2 regions of the Zhihengliuella flava genome follow, and region 2 is predicted to be linked to the other one. Evidence: riboswitches for the same ligand, from Rfam matches in the RefSeq annotation. Region 2 holds a riboswitch; the other holds the start of a gene.

Region 1 (5,042 bases), 290 kb from region 2:
CTTTTCCAGGCCCCGTTCGACGTTGTCGACCAGACCCATGGCGTTGCTCCTTCCTACCGTTCCAAACCGACTGATTGCGTTTCGATACTACTTGCCCAAGATTGGATGCGTCCTGACCCGTGGCGGACTCACCTCAGATCGCAACGAATTTGGAATGCTTCCGGTTCCCCTCAGCGGGTGAATCGCCTCACGCGGGGCGGTGCCGATTAGGTGAGGGTGCCAAAGTATGGATAAGATAGTTCTCGCTGTTCGGCGCGGGCGCGTCGGATGACAACTACATATGCGCGAGTGGCGGAATTGGCAGACGCGCTGGCTTCAGGTGCCAGTGATCGCAAGATCGTGGGGGTTCAAGTCCCCCCTCGCGCACGCGAATGAAATGGCCCCTGACCTGGGATTTTATATCTCAGGCCAGGGGCCGTTTTTGTCAGAAGTGCTAGAAAAAGTGCTAAGACGGGACGGCGGTTGGCCGGACCCTGGATGAAAGCGATGCGGAAGCGGATAGAGCGGACAGCGTCACGCACTGCGAGCTGACCGCGTCTCCTCTGCCATTAGCTGCCGGGCGAGGTCATGGATGGCGCTTGCCTTGTAGACGATCCCCAAGTCGATTAGATCGCTGACCACGGGAATCCCGGAAGCCGCCGACGCAAGCATAACCGGCACTTGTCGTTGGTGGACGGCGGCGACGATGCCTAGGAGCATCGGAGGCTTCGCGGGGCCGCCGATCGTGATGTTCCCGTACTTGTCAGGTGCAGACGGTCTTGGGACGAGGAACACCGGGCTCCCGCTCGACCCAGGGAAGACGGAGGCATCGATGAGAAAAGTCGGTGTGTTCTCGTAATCGACGTTCATTCAGAAGAACAGTGTGGTACCTCAGGACAGTGGTGGCAGTTCATGTGTTCAGTCCTGTCGGTCGGGTTCCTGGGGTGCAATTCCGGCTTGGAGGGACCTTTGAGGATCGCGTCGAGAGTATCGGCACCGGTTCAGACGTGCTGGCTCCGCGGTGCTGACTCAGTGGTGATGATTGGCGTAGTCCTCCCACCCAGGGTCTGCGTCCTCGTAGTAGCCCCTCTCATGTTCAAACTCATCCGCCTCGACCAGCGACCCCAGCTCAGCCTCTTCGCCGGCGTCCCTGCTCCTGCTGATCAGTGCGCCGGCCCCGATGCCAACTGCGAGCTCCAGCCCGATGCCTGGGTGATGGTGGTTGACGTGGTCCTCCCAATTCGGGTCTGGGTTCGCGCCTGATCTCTGCTGCGACGACCTTCCGGCGTCGTGCACCTGCGGCGGCGGCTTCTTGCGCAGCATCTTTGCGACGATGAGGATCAAGATGCCGGTGCCGATAATTGCCAGTGCTTCCATGAGGTCCTCCGTGCTCGGTGAGCGGTGATCCGAGTATCCCTCGGACCACCGACATCCACCGTCAGCCGTGCCTCACGTCGGCATCCGTGAATGTGTTCGCGCCCAGAGCCTCTTTGTGCCGCCGGTACTCGCGAGGCGTCAGTCCGCGGGCTACGAGCTCCCGAGCGCGCTCGGGATAGCCGAAGACTTCGGGCAGTCCGCCGGCCTGCAGCTTCTGCATCGCCTCGTGGCGCACCTGCGAGCCGGGGTGCACGAAGCCGTGTGGCTCGTACTGGAACAGGTTCCAGCACCACGCGGTCGCCTCGCATCGTGTGTGCCCCGCCCAGCGGCCCTCTACGACCACCTGATCGGCGTCAGGCGCAGAGAGCGCCTCCTCGATCCTCATCCAGCCGAGCCTGCGCCGCTCCTCGGCGTCCGCCTCACGCTGGCGCTCCGTTTTCTGCTCGGCATCCGCGACGGCTCGCTCGACCAGTGCTTTGAGCTGTGCAGCGGTGAGCGTGACGCCCTCAAGGTTACCGGCGAAGCCGACAGGTGGATGGGCCGCCAGCACCGCGAGCGCGGCCTGCTCGACTTCCAACTCATGCCGGGTAGTCACCGGAATGCGGTGGTAGCTCAGGTCGAGCTCGCCCCACCAGCCGTCGCGGCGGGGGTTAACGTACTTGATGTCGGACATGGTGGATGCCCCTCTCCGGGGCAGAGCCCCATCGAATCTTGCATCACGAGATCTCGTGAGCCCGTTCTTCCCCTGGGACACCCGGGAATCGATGGATTCGGGTTGTCGCGTGACCAGCCAGGTACTTTGCGTCACGACTCTTGAACGTGGTGACGACTATACTTGAAGGCGCTGACGCCGCCCGCCCACTAGGCTACGGATCACCGTCTGATTCCCGAGCCGACCGATCAGGAGCTGTGCCATGGCCGATACCGACGCCGAGAGGTTCCTCAATGCCTTCTCCGAAATCGAGGATCAGCTCGCCCGGCAGTAGAGGCGTCGGCAGTAGAGGCGTCGTGAGAGGCATGACGATTGGGTGCCGTTCGACGAGCTGCTCTCGGGCTCCGACACTCTGCTCCAGCGGCAGAAGGACGTGCTCCGCCAGTATGCGAAGCTGCGGAACGCGATCGCGCACAGCAAGCGCATGGGCGGGAAGCCCATCGCGGACCCGCACATGGACACCGTGCTCAGCATCGAGAAGATCCGCGACAACCTCCTGAGGCCGCCGAAGCTGGTCGATGCCCTCGAGGGCTACGGACGCCCCCAGGTACTCGAGCTCGACGACGGCATCGGCGTGTTCCTCTCTCTGGTCGTCGAGCAGAGCTTCTCTCAGGCGCCGGTGCGCACTGACGACGGCTACCGCCTCATTACCACCAACGCCGTCGCCAGGCACTTCGCGCCCAGCATCATCGAGCACGGCCTTGTCGAGACCGCCACCATCAGGGCGGTGCTCGGCTTCGCCGAGACTGGCGACCGCCTCGAGACCCTCACCCCCGGCGCCACCGTGCTGGAGGCGATCAATCTTTTCTCCGGCGAAGCCAGCACCCGCGTCGAGCCACCTTCCGCGCTGCTGGTGCTCGACGCGACGAAAGAGCACCTGCCACAGGTGCTCTGCTCACGCTCCGACCTCTCGCAGCTCAGGGTGCCGTCGAGAGCCTGCCGTCCTGGTCCACCACCCGGCCACTCTCGACAGCTCGGTCGATCGCCTGGTTCAGGCGCGCATCGAGGATCGAGCCGTTCCTGTTCCAGCCGTAGAGCCTCGCAATTTGCACCGCGACCTCCGAGCGGGAGGCCCCGCCGACGTCTTGGACGAGGAGCTCGACGGCCCTCGCGAACTCGTCGACATGAACCTGCTCCGGCTTGCGTTGATTGCCGTTGCTCCGGACCTTCGTGACCGGTCGGCCCGGGACGTCGATAAAGTCGCCGTCGCGCACAACATCGGCCATCTCGATCGCCAGGTCGATGTTCTCCTTCATCCTCTGGGAGATTCTGCCGATGTGCCACCAGTCCCTGATCCGCTCGAACACCAGCGCCATGTGGATTGGGCCTTCAGCCCTCGCGAGGTTGTGCAGTGGCTCGACCAGGTACACGTGACTCCCGGGCTCGCCCGCGTCGGCCCAGAGCGGAAGGTCCTGCTCCGCCGCCTCCTTGTAGCGCACGACCCAGTCGTGGGACGCCTCCGACTGCGCGGGCACCGTTTCGACGTCGGGGCGCACGAGCTCGGGACGGCTCCGCCTCATCGCCGAGGTCCTGCCGGCGATGGCGTCCTCGATTGCGGCCCGGAGGCGCTGCTCCTCCGAGGCCTTGTCGCGGTACCAGGACGTGCCCCAGATCCGGTGCAGGGTCCAGCCCAGCCCTTCGAGCACCTGATCGCGCAGGCGGTCGCGGTCGCGCGCGGTGGGCGACGAGTGGTACTGGTACCCGTCGCACTCGACCCCGATTGCGAACACGCCGGACTTCGCGGGGTGCCGAACTGCGAGGTCGATGCGGAAGCCCGCGGCGCCCACCTGGGGCTCCACCTTGTAGCCCCACGACTCGATCGTGCGGATCACCGACTCCTCGAAGGGCGATTCCGGCATGAGCCCCGTCGCCGAGGACTGTGTCCCGAGCACCTCGATGCCGCGCTTCGCGAAGTCCAGGTACGCCCGAAGGGCCTCGACGTTCTCGTTCTGGGAGGCGGGGATGTCGTGCGCCTCCATCGAGGAGACTACCTCGATGCGCTGTCTCGCCCGCGTGACGCCGACGTTCAGTCGCCGCCAGCCCTTCTCCTTGTTGAGCACGCCGAAGTTCGTCGAGACCTTCCCCGCCTCGTCGGGGCCGTAGCCGACCGAGAACAGGATCACGTCGCGCTCATCGCCCTGCACCGACTCGAGCGAGCGGACGAAGAAGCCGTCGAGTCGGTCGCTCGTGTCGAAGTGCTCATCGAGGTCGCGGTGCGACGCCCGGAGCTCGTCGACGGCCGCTGTCACGGCCGAGGCCTGCGCCACGGAGAACGTGACCACGCCGAGCGAGGCCCCTGGTCTGGTCCGATAGTGGTGGATCACCCGCTGGGCGACGACCTTCGCCTCGCGCGGGTTGTCCGCACCGCCGCCTCGGCGATACATGCCGTCGGCCAGGAAGAACTCGACGCCGACGTCCGGGCCGTCCTCCTGCGCCGATGGGTAGGTGATGAGCTTCCCCTCGTAGAAGCGGTAGTTCGAGAACGCGATCAGGGCCTCGTGGCGCGACCTGTAGTGCCAGCGCAGCCCGAGGTTCTGGAACGCGCCCGCCGACTTCGCCAGCTCCAGGATCGACTGGAAGTCCTGCACGTCGGAGTCGAGCTCCACGTCCTCGTCGACCTCGGTCGCGCGCTCGAAGAACGACGTCGGAGGCAGCTGCTTGTCGTCGCCCGCGAGGATGAACGCTCGACCGCGATAGATGCAGTTGATCGAGTCCCCGGGGGTCACCTGCGAAGCCTCGTCGAAGATCACCACGTCGAACTTCATGTCGGACGGCAAGTACTGCGACACGGCGAGCGGAGACATCATGAAGACCGGCTTGATCGCTTGTACGGCGCTCCTCGCCTGGGAGATCAGCGACTTCACCGACATGTGTCTGCGCTGCTTCATCCCCTCCCGGCGGAGCAGGGCAGGCTCTCCCAGAGACGTGTTCGACGGGCGGCGTGCATTCGCCGCCTTGACGATGTCCCCGGTGG
Region 2 (5,042 bases):
TGTAAATGCTGCCGAGCACGGACCAGTCCGCCAGGCGGCCACCCACCAAGTTGCCGACCACCATGCCGAGGCCATAAAGGCCCAGCACCAGCGGGACCACCTCGATCGGCAGGCCCGTGACGTCGGTCAGGATGGGGCTGATGTAGGAGTAGACGGCGAAGAAGCCGCCGAAACCGACGATTCCGGTGAAGAGTGCGAGCCAGACCGAAGCGCTTTTCAGCGCCGTGAGCTCCCGCCGGATACTCGCCTCTGCGTGGGCCGGGGCGTAGGGCACGAAGGCCAGGATGGACACGATCGTCAGCACGCCGATCACGGCGACGGCCAGGAACATGGACCGCCAGCCCACCGCCTGGCCCAGCCAGGTGAAGGCCGGCACGCCGACCACGTTGGCCACGGCCAACCCCAGCATGATCCACGCGATCGCCATGCCGCGCTTGGTGGGCGGCACCAAGGTGCCGGCGAGGATGGCGGCCAGCCCGAAGTACGCGCCATGGGGCAGCCCGGAGAGGAAGCGGGTGACCAACATGGACTCATACGTGGGGGCCAGGAAGGAGGAGGCGTTGGCCAGCGTGAAGAAGACCATGAGCCCCAGCACCATGGTGCGCTTGGGCACGCGGGCGCCTAGCGCGGTGAGGATGGGCGCACCGACCACCACGCCGAGCGCGTAGGCCGAAATGAGCAGGCCCATCTCTGCGTGGCTCACGCCCAGATCTAGGGCGCCCTCCTGCAGCAACCCCATGATGGTGAACTCGGTGGTGCCGATGCCAAAACCGCCCATGGCAAGCGCCACCACGGCGAAGAGGAGCTTACGCCCCTCGAGGAGCGTCGAACCGGCCGCAGCCGTGCCCTGGTGTTGGGTCATCAAACCTTCCCGATACATAGGGGGAGTTGAAAAATCAGTACGACGACGGCGTCTGCCCTATTCTCTCCCATGGAACCGTACCCACGCCAAGAGTGGGCGCTGATGTCTCATGATTTGGTCAATCCACTGGTTGTTCACAGGGCTAGAAACCGGCGTTCTTGTCCACCACCACAGCGCCGGATGCTGTGCAGACTATTCCCTATCCGGCAGAATTGCGGCCATCATCACGTGCCGGCACCGGCACAGAAACAGCGCTGCCGCGCCGGCGCGGGGCGGTACCACCAGCATCGGAGAGAGGGTAGGCATGGCAGATCAGGGGGTCATCATCGGCGAGGACGGCCTCGCCCGGCCAGCGTGGGCATCCAGCGATGCCCTCATGCGTGAGTATTACGACGGCGAGTGGGGCCTGCCGGTACGGGACGAGGCCGGCGTGTATGAACGGCTGACCCTCGAGGCCTTCCAATCCGGCCTGTCCTGGGCCACCGTGCTGCGTAAGCGGGAGGCATTCCGCGCGGCCTTCGCCGGCTTTGACCCGGAGGCCGTGGCCACGTTCGGCCAGGCCGAGGTGGAGCGCCTCATGCAGGACACCGGAATCATCCGGAATCGGGCCAAGATTCTCGCGGCCATCGCCAACGCGCAGGCCACGCTGAACCTCCGCGCGGACCCCGACGCCGGGGATTTGGGCGCGTTCGTGTGGTCCTTCCAGCCGGAGTCCACGCCTGCGCCGCGCACGATGGCGGACGTTCCCACGACGTCGGCCGAGTCGGTCGCACTGGCGAAGGCGCTGAAGAAGCGCGGCTTCAAGTTTGTGGGGCCCACCACCATGTTCGCGCTCATGGAGGCCATCGGCATCGTGGACACGCACTTGGTGGACAGTCACCGGCGCGGCAGTAGCGGCGTCTGGCCCGCTAGCGCGGCCTAGTCGAGCCGGGTCGTCCCGGTGTGTTCCACGGCGGTGCGGATGCGCTCGCGCATGTGATCGGTCATCGGCGGCAGGTCGTCGAGAGCAAAGAATGCGGCCGCCGTGGATTCGTCGTCCGCCGGGTGCGGTTCGCCGCCTACGTAGCGGCACCGGAACGTGTGGTCCAGATACTGCGCCTGGTCCCCGTTGGCGTGCACCATCGGCGCCGACACACTGACCCAGGCCAAGGATTCCACCTCGGTCTCCACGCCAGCCTCCTCCAGCGTCTCCCGCACGGCGGTACTCGCGGGGTGTTCCCCTGGATCCACCACGCCGGTGATCGGCGTCCAGTGGCCGTTGTCCGCGCGGCGGACCAGCAGGACCTGCTCGGCGGCGCCCTGGGCGGCCGGGGCGCGGAGCACCACGGCGGTCGCGCCGGAGAGCCACAGCGGTGCGTGTCCAATGCTGCGGCGGAGGTTCACGATGAAGTCTGGGATAGGCACCCGCCCACCCTATCGAGCTGGCGCGCCGGGGGCAGTGCTAATCTGGGGGCAGGTTCACGAGTCACAGCTGTCGGTACCTGGCCGGCTGTGCGGCAACCCTCTCCATCGAGTGGGGTGCCCCAGGGGAAGAACCGGCCCGCGCGGAACGTCCCGCGGGCAAGTCGATGTTCGTCCAGAAAAACGCGCTCCTGCGCGCCACGCGCCCCAGAGGCGCTGCGCCCGGGGGGCCGGTTCTGGGCTGCGGAAAGGAACACCCCATGACCGTCCTCTTGGCCGACGCCGATCCACGCCTCGCGCTCGCTGCGCGCCCCGAGTGGGGAGAGATCGCGGAGTCCGAGCGCCCCTTATGGGTGCGCTACTTCAGCGCGCATCCACCGTCGCCGCAGAACTGCGGCGCCGCGACGCCCACCGCACGGGGCGTGGACCCGACGAGCGGGCGTGCTGTGCCCTCCAGCTGGGCGCGCAACGCTCGGCAGCTCAGCGCGGCAGGTTTCACGCCGCTGCAGTTCTATGTGCTGGCCCAGGTCATCGCGGAGGCGTTCGAACACGGTCAGCTCGCCCCAGGCCGGCACCGTCACTTGTTTGAACGCTGGCCCGCGGCCAATCACGGGCCGCTCGCTTTCCGGCTCTGCGCCGAGGAGTGGACGCCGTGGCTGGCTCAGGTGCGTGCCGGCTCCTCGCCCCACGCCGCGCTCGCGACCGTCTTGGCGTGAGCCGGGTCTAGTGGGCGGCGCCCTGTTCGATGAGCAGGACGCCGCCGCAGATCATCACGATCCCGAGCAACATCATGGGAGAGAGCGGCTCCTTGAAGATCAAGCGGCCGAGCACGGCGGTCAGCGCCACCCCGGATGCGGCCCACACGCCATAGGCGATCCCGAGCGGCATGCCCTCGGCGAGCGCCACACTCAGCAAGGTGAAGGCGGTGACGTAGCAGGCACCGACCGAGGCGTACCACCACCGGCTACCGCCCGTGGCCGCGCGCAGGGACAGGGTGCCACCGATCTCCGCGAGCACGGCGATCGCCAGCACCGCCCAGGCCATCAGGCTGATCGTCATCGGGTGCTCGCCCCCTGATCGTCGTACGGCAGCACGCCGGCGTTCGGGAGGGAGCGCTGGTGGCCGATTTCCACGAGGAGCACCCCGCCGATGACCAGGGCGAAGCCGCACGCCATGAGCGGGGTGATGGGCTCGCCGTAGATCAGCCAAGAAGCGACAGCGGTCAGGACCACCCCGGCCGCACTCCAGATCCCGTAGGCCACGCCGAGCGGCATGCCGGCGCGCAGAACCCGGCCCAGCAGGCCAAACGCGGCCGCATAGCCGGCCGCCACCACCGCGTAGAAGAGCGGCTGGTCGAGCGCCGCCTTCAGGCAGAGCGTGGCGGTGACCTCGGCCGCCACCGCGGTGGCGAGCAGCACCCATTTCAGCACCGCACCAGTCTAATCGCCCGCGCCCAGCGCGCGAGGGCGATGGGGCAGGGACGAGGGCGAGGTCATCATCCCGTTGCCCCGGCGGCCGGCTGCGCTAGTCTGGGCCCACGCCCCGCTCCACCGACTCAGCCACCGGCCCTCAGCAGGATGAACGCGAAAGGAGGCGGCATGACCCCCACCTCGCAGCACGAACCTGACTTCGACCTGATCGTGATCGGCGGCGGCGCCGTCGGTGAGAACATCGCCGATTACGCCACCCGAGGAGGCGCCCGCGTGGCGCTCGTCGAATCCGATCTGGTGGGCGGGGAGTGTTCCTACTGGGCCTGCATGCCCTCTAAGGCCCTGCTCCGCTCCGGCCATGCCGTGCGCGCGGCCTGGCGGGTCGGTGGTGCCCGCGCGGCCATCACCGGGGAGCTCGATGCCGACGCCGTGCTGAGCCGGCGCACCTCCTTCACCAGCGGGTGGGACGACTCCGGGCAGGCGGACTGGGTGGACTCGGCAGGCATCACGCTACTGCGGGGGCACGCCCGGCTCTCCGGGCGGGGCCGGGTGCAGGTGGGCACGGACACCCTGACGGCGCACGCCGTGGCGCTGGCCACCGGCTCCGTTCCCGTCCTGCCGCCCATCGCCGGGCTGGCTGAGGCGGCCCCGTGGGGTACCCGGGAGGCGACGTCGGCGGACACGGTGCCGCCGCGCCTGATCGTGATCGGCGGCGGCGTGGCCGGCTGTGAACTGGCCTTCGCGTGGGCCTCCCTCGGCTCTCACGTCACGCTGCTGGCCCGCGGTGGCCTGGTGGAGCGGGAGGAATCGTTCGCGGGCGAGCGCGTGGCCGCCGGGCTGACCGGCGAGGGAGTGGACGTGCGCACGGGAACGACGACGTCGCGGGTCGACCGCGCCGCGGACGGCACGGTGACGGCCCGGCTGGACAGCGGCGAGGAGATCACCGCGGACGAGGTGCTCGTGGCCACCGGGCGGCGCCCCGCGCTCGATGACGTCGGGTTGGAGACGGCCGGTGTCGGCGAGGACTTCACGGTGGAGGACTCCATGCTCGTGACCGGCACCGACTGGCTGTACGCCGTCGGGGACGTCAATGGCCGGGCCCCGCTGACCCACCAGGGCAAGTATCAGGCCCGCGCCGCGGGGGCGGCGATCGCCGCGCGGTTGCGGGGCGCGCCGGCAGCCGACGAGCCGTGGGGCGCGCACGTGGCCACCGCGGACCACACGGCGGTGCCGCGGGTGATTTTTACGGATCCGGAGGTCGCCGCCGTCGGACTGACCGCAGCCGAGGCGCGCGAGCGCGGACTGCGCGTCCGCGCCGTCGACGTCGACCTCGGGCAGGTCGCGGGCGC

What was found. A riboswitch is a leader RNA that binds a small molecule or an ion and turns the genes downstream of it on or off. The one in region 2 is predicted to bind S-adenosylmethionine.
Region 1: another riboswitch for S-adenosylmethionine. It lies ahead of IW252_RS07555 (hypothetical protein); the one in region 2 lies ahead of IW252_RS06185 (hypothetical protein).

Annotation. Positions count from the first base shown of each region.
Region 1 is NZ_JADOTZ010000001.1:1,629,879-1,634,920, forward strand. It holds gene IW252_RS07535 (FhaA domain-containing protein) at 1-39, opposite strand, end outside; tRNA gene IW252_RS07540 (tRNA-Leu) at 283-366, shown strand; gene IW252_RS07545 (hypothetical protein) at 514-849, opposite strand; gene IW252_RS07550 (hypothetical protein) at 1,009-1,356, opposite strand; gene IW252_RS07555 (hypothetical protein) at 1,418-2,029, opposite strand; SAM riboswitch class IV at 2,059-2,175, opposite strand; gene IW252_RS07560 (hypothetical protein) at 2,223-2,945, opposite strand; gene IW252_RS07565 (DUF4011 domain-containing protein) at 2,986-5,042, opposite strand, start outside.
Region 2 is NZ_JADOTZ010000001.1:1,341,285-1,346,326, forward strand. It holds gene IW252_RS06170 (MFS transporter) at 1-862, opposite strand, end outside; gene IW252_RS06175 (DNA-3-methyladenine glycosylase I) at 1,167-1,784, shown strand; gene IW252_RS06180 (NUDIX hydrolase) at 1,781-2,266, opposite strand; SAM riboswitch class IV at 2,319-2,435, shown strand; gene IW252_RS06185 (hypothetical protein) at 2,524-2,979, shown strand; gene IW252_RS06190 (DMT family transporter) at 2,987-3,307, opposite strand; gene IW252_RS06195 (DMT family transporter) at 3,319-3,693, opposite strand; gene IW252_RS06200 (dihydrolipoyl dehydrogenase family protein) at 3,862-5,042, shown strand, end outside.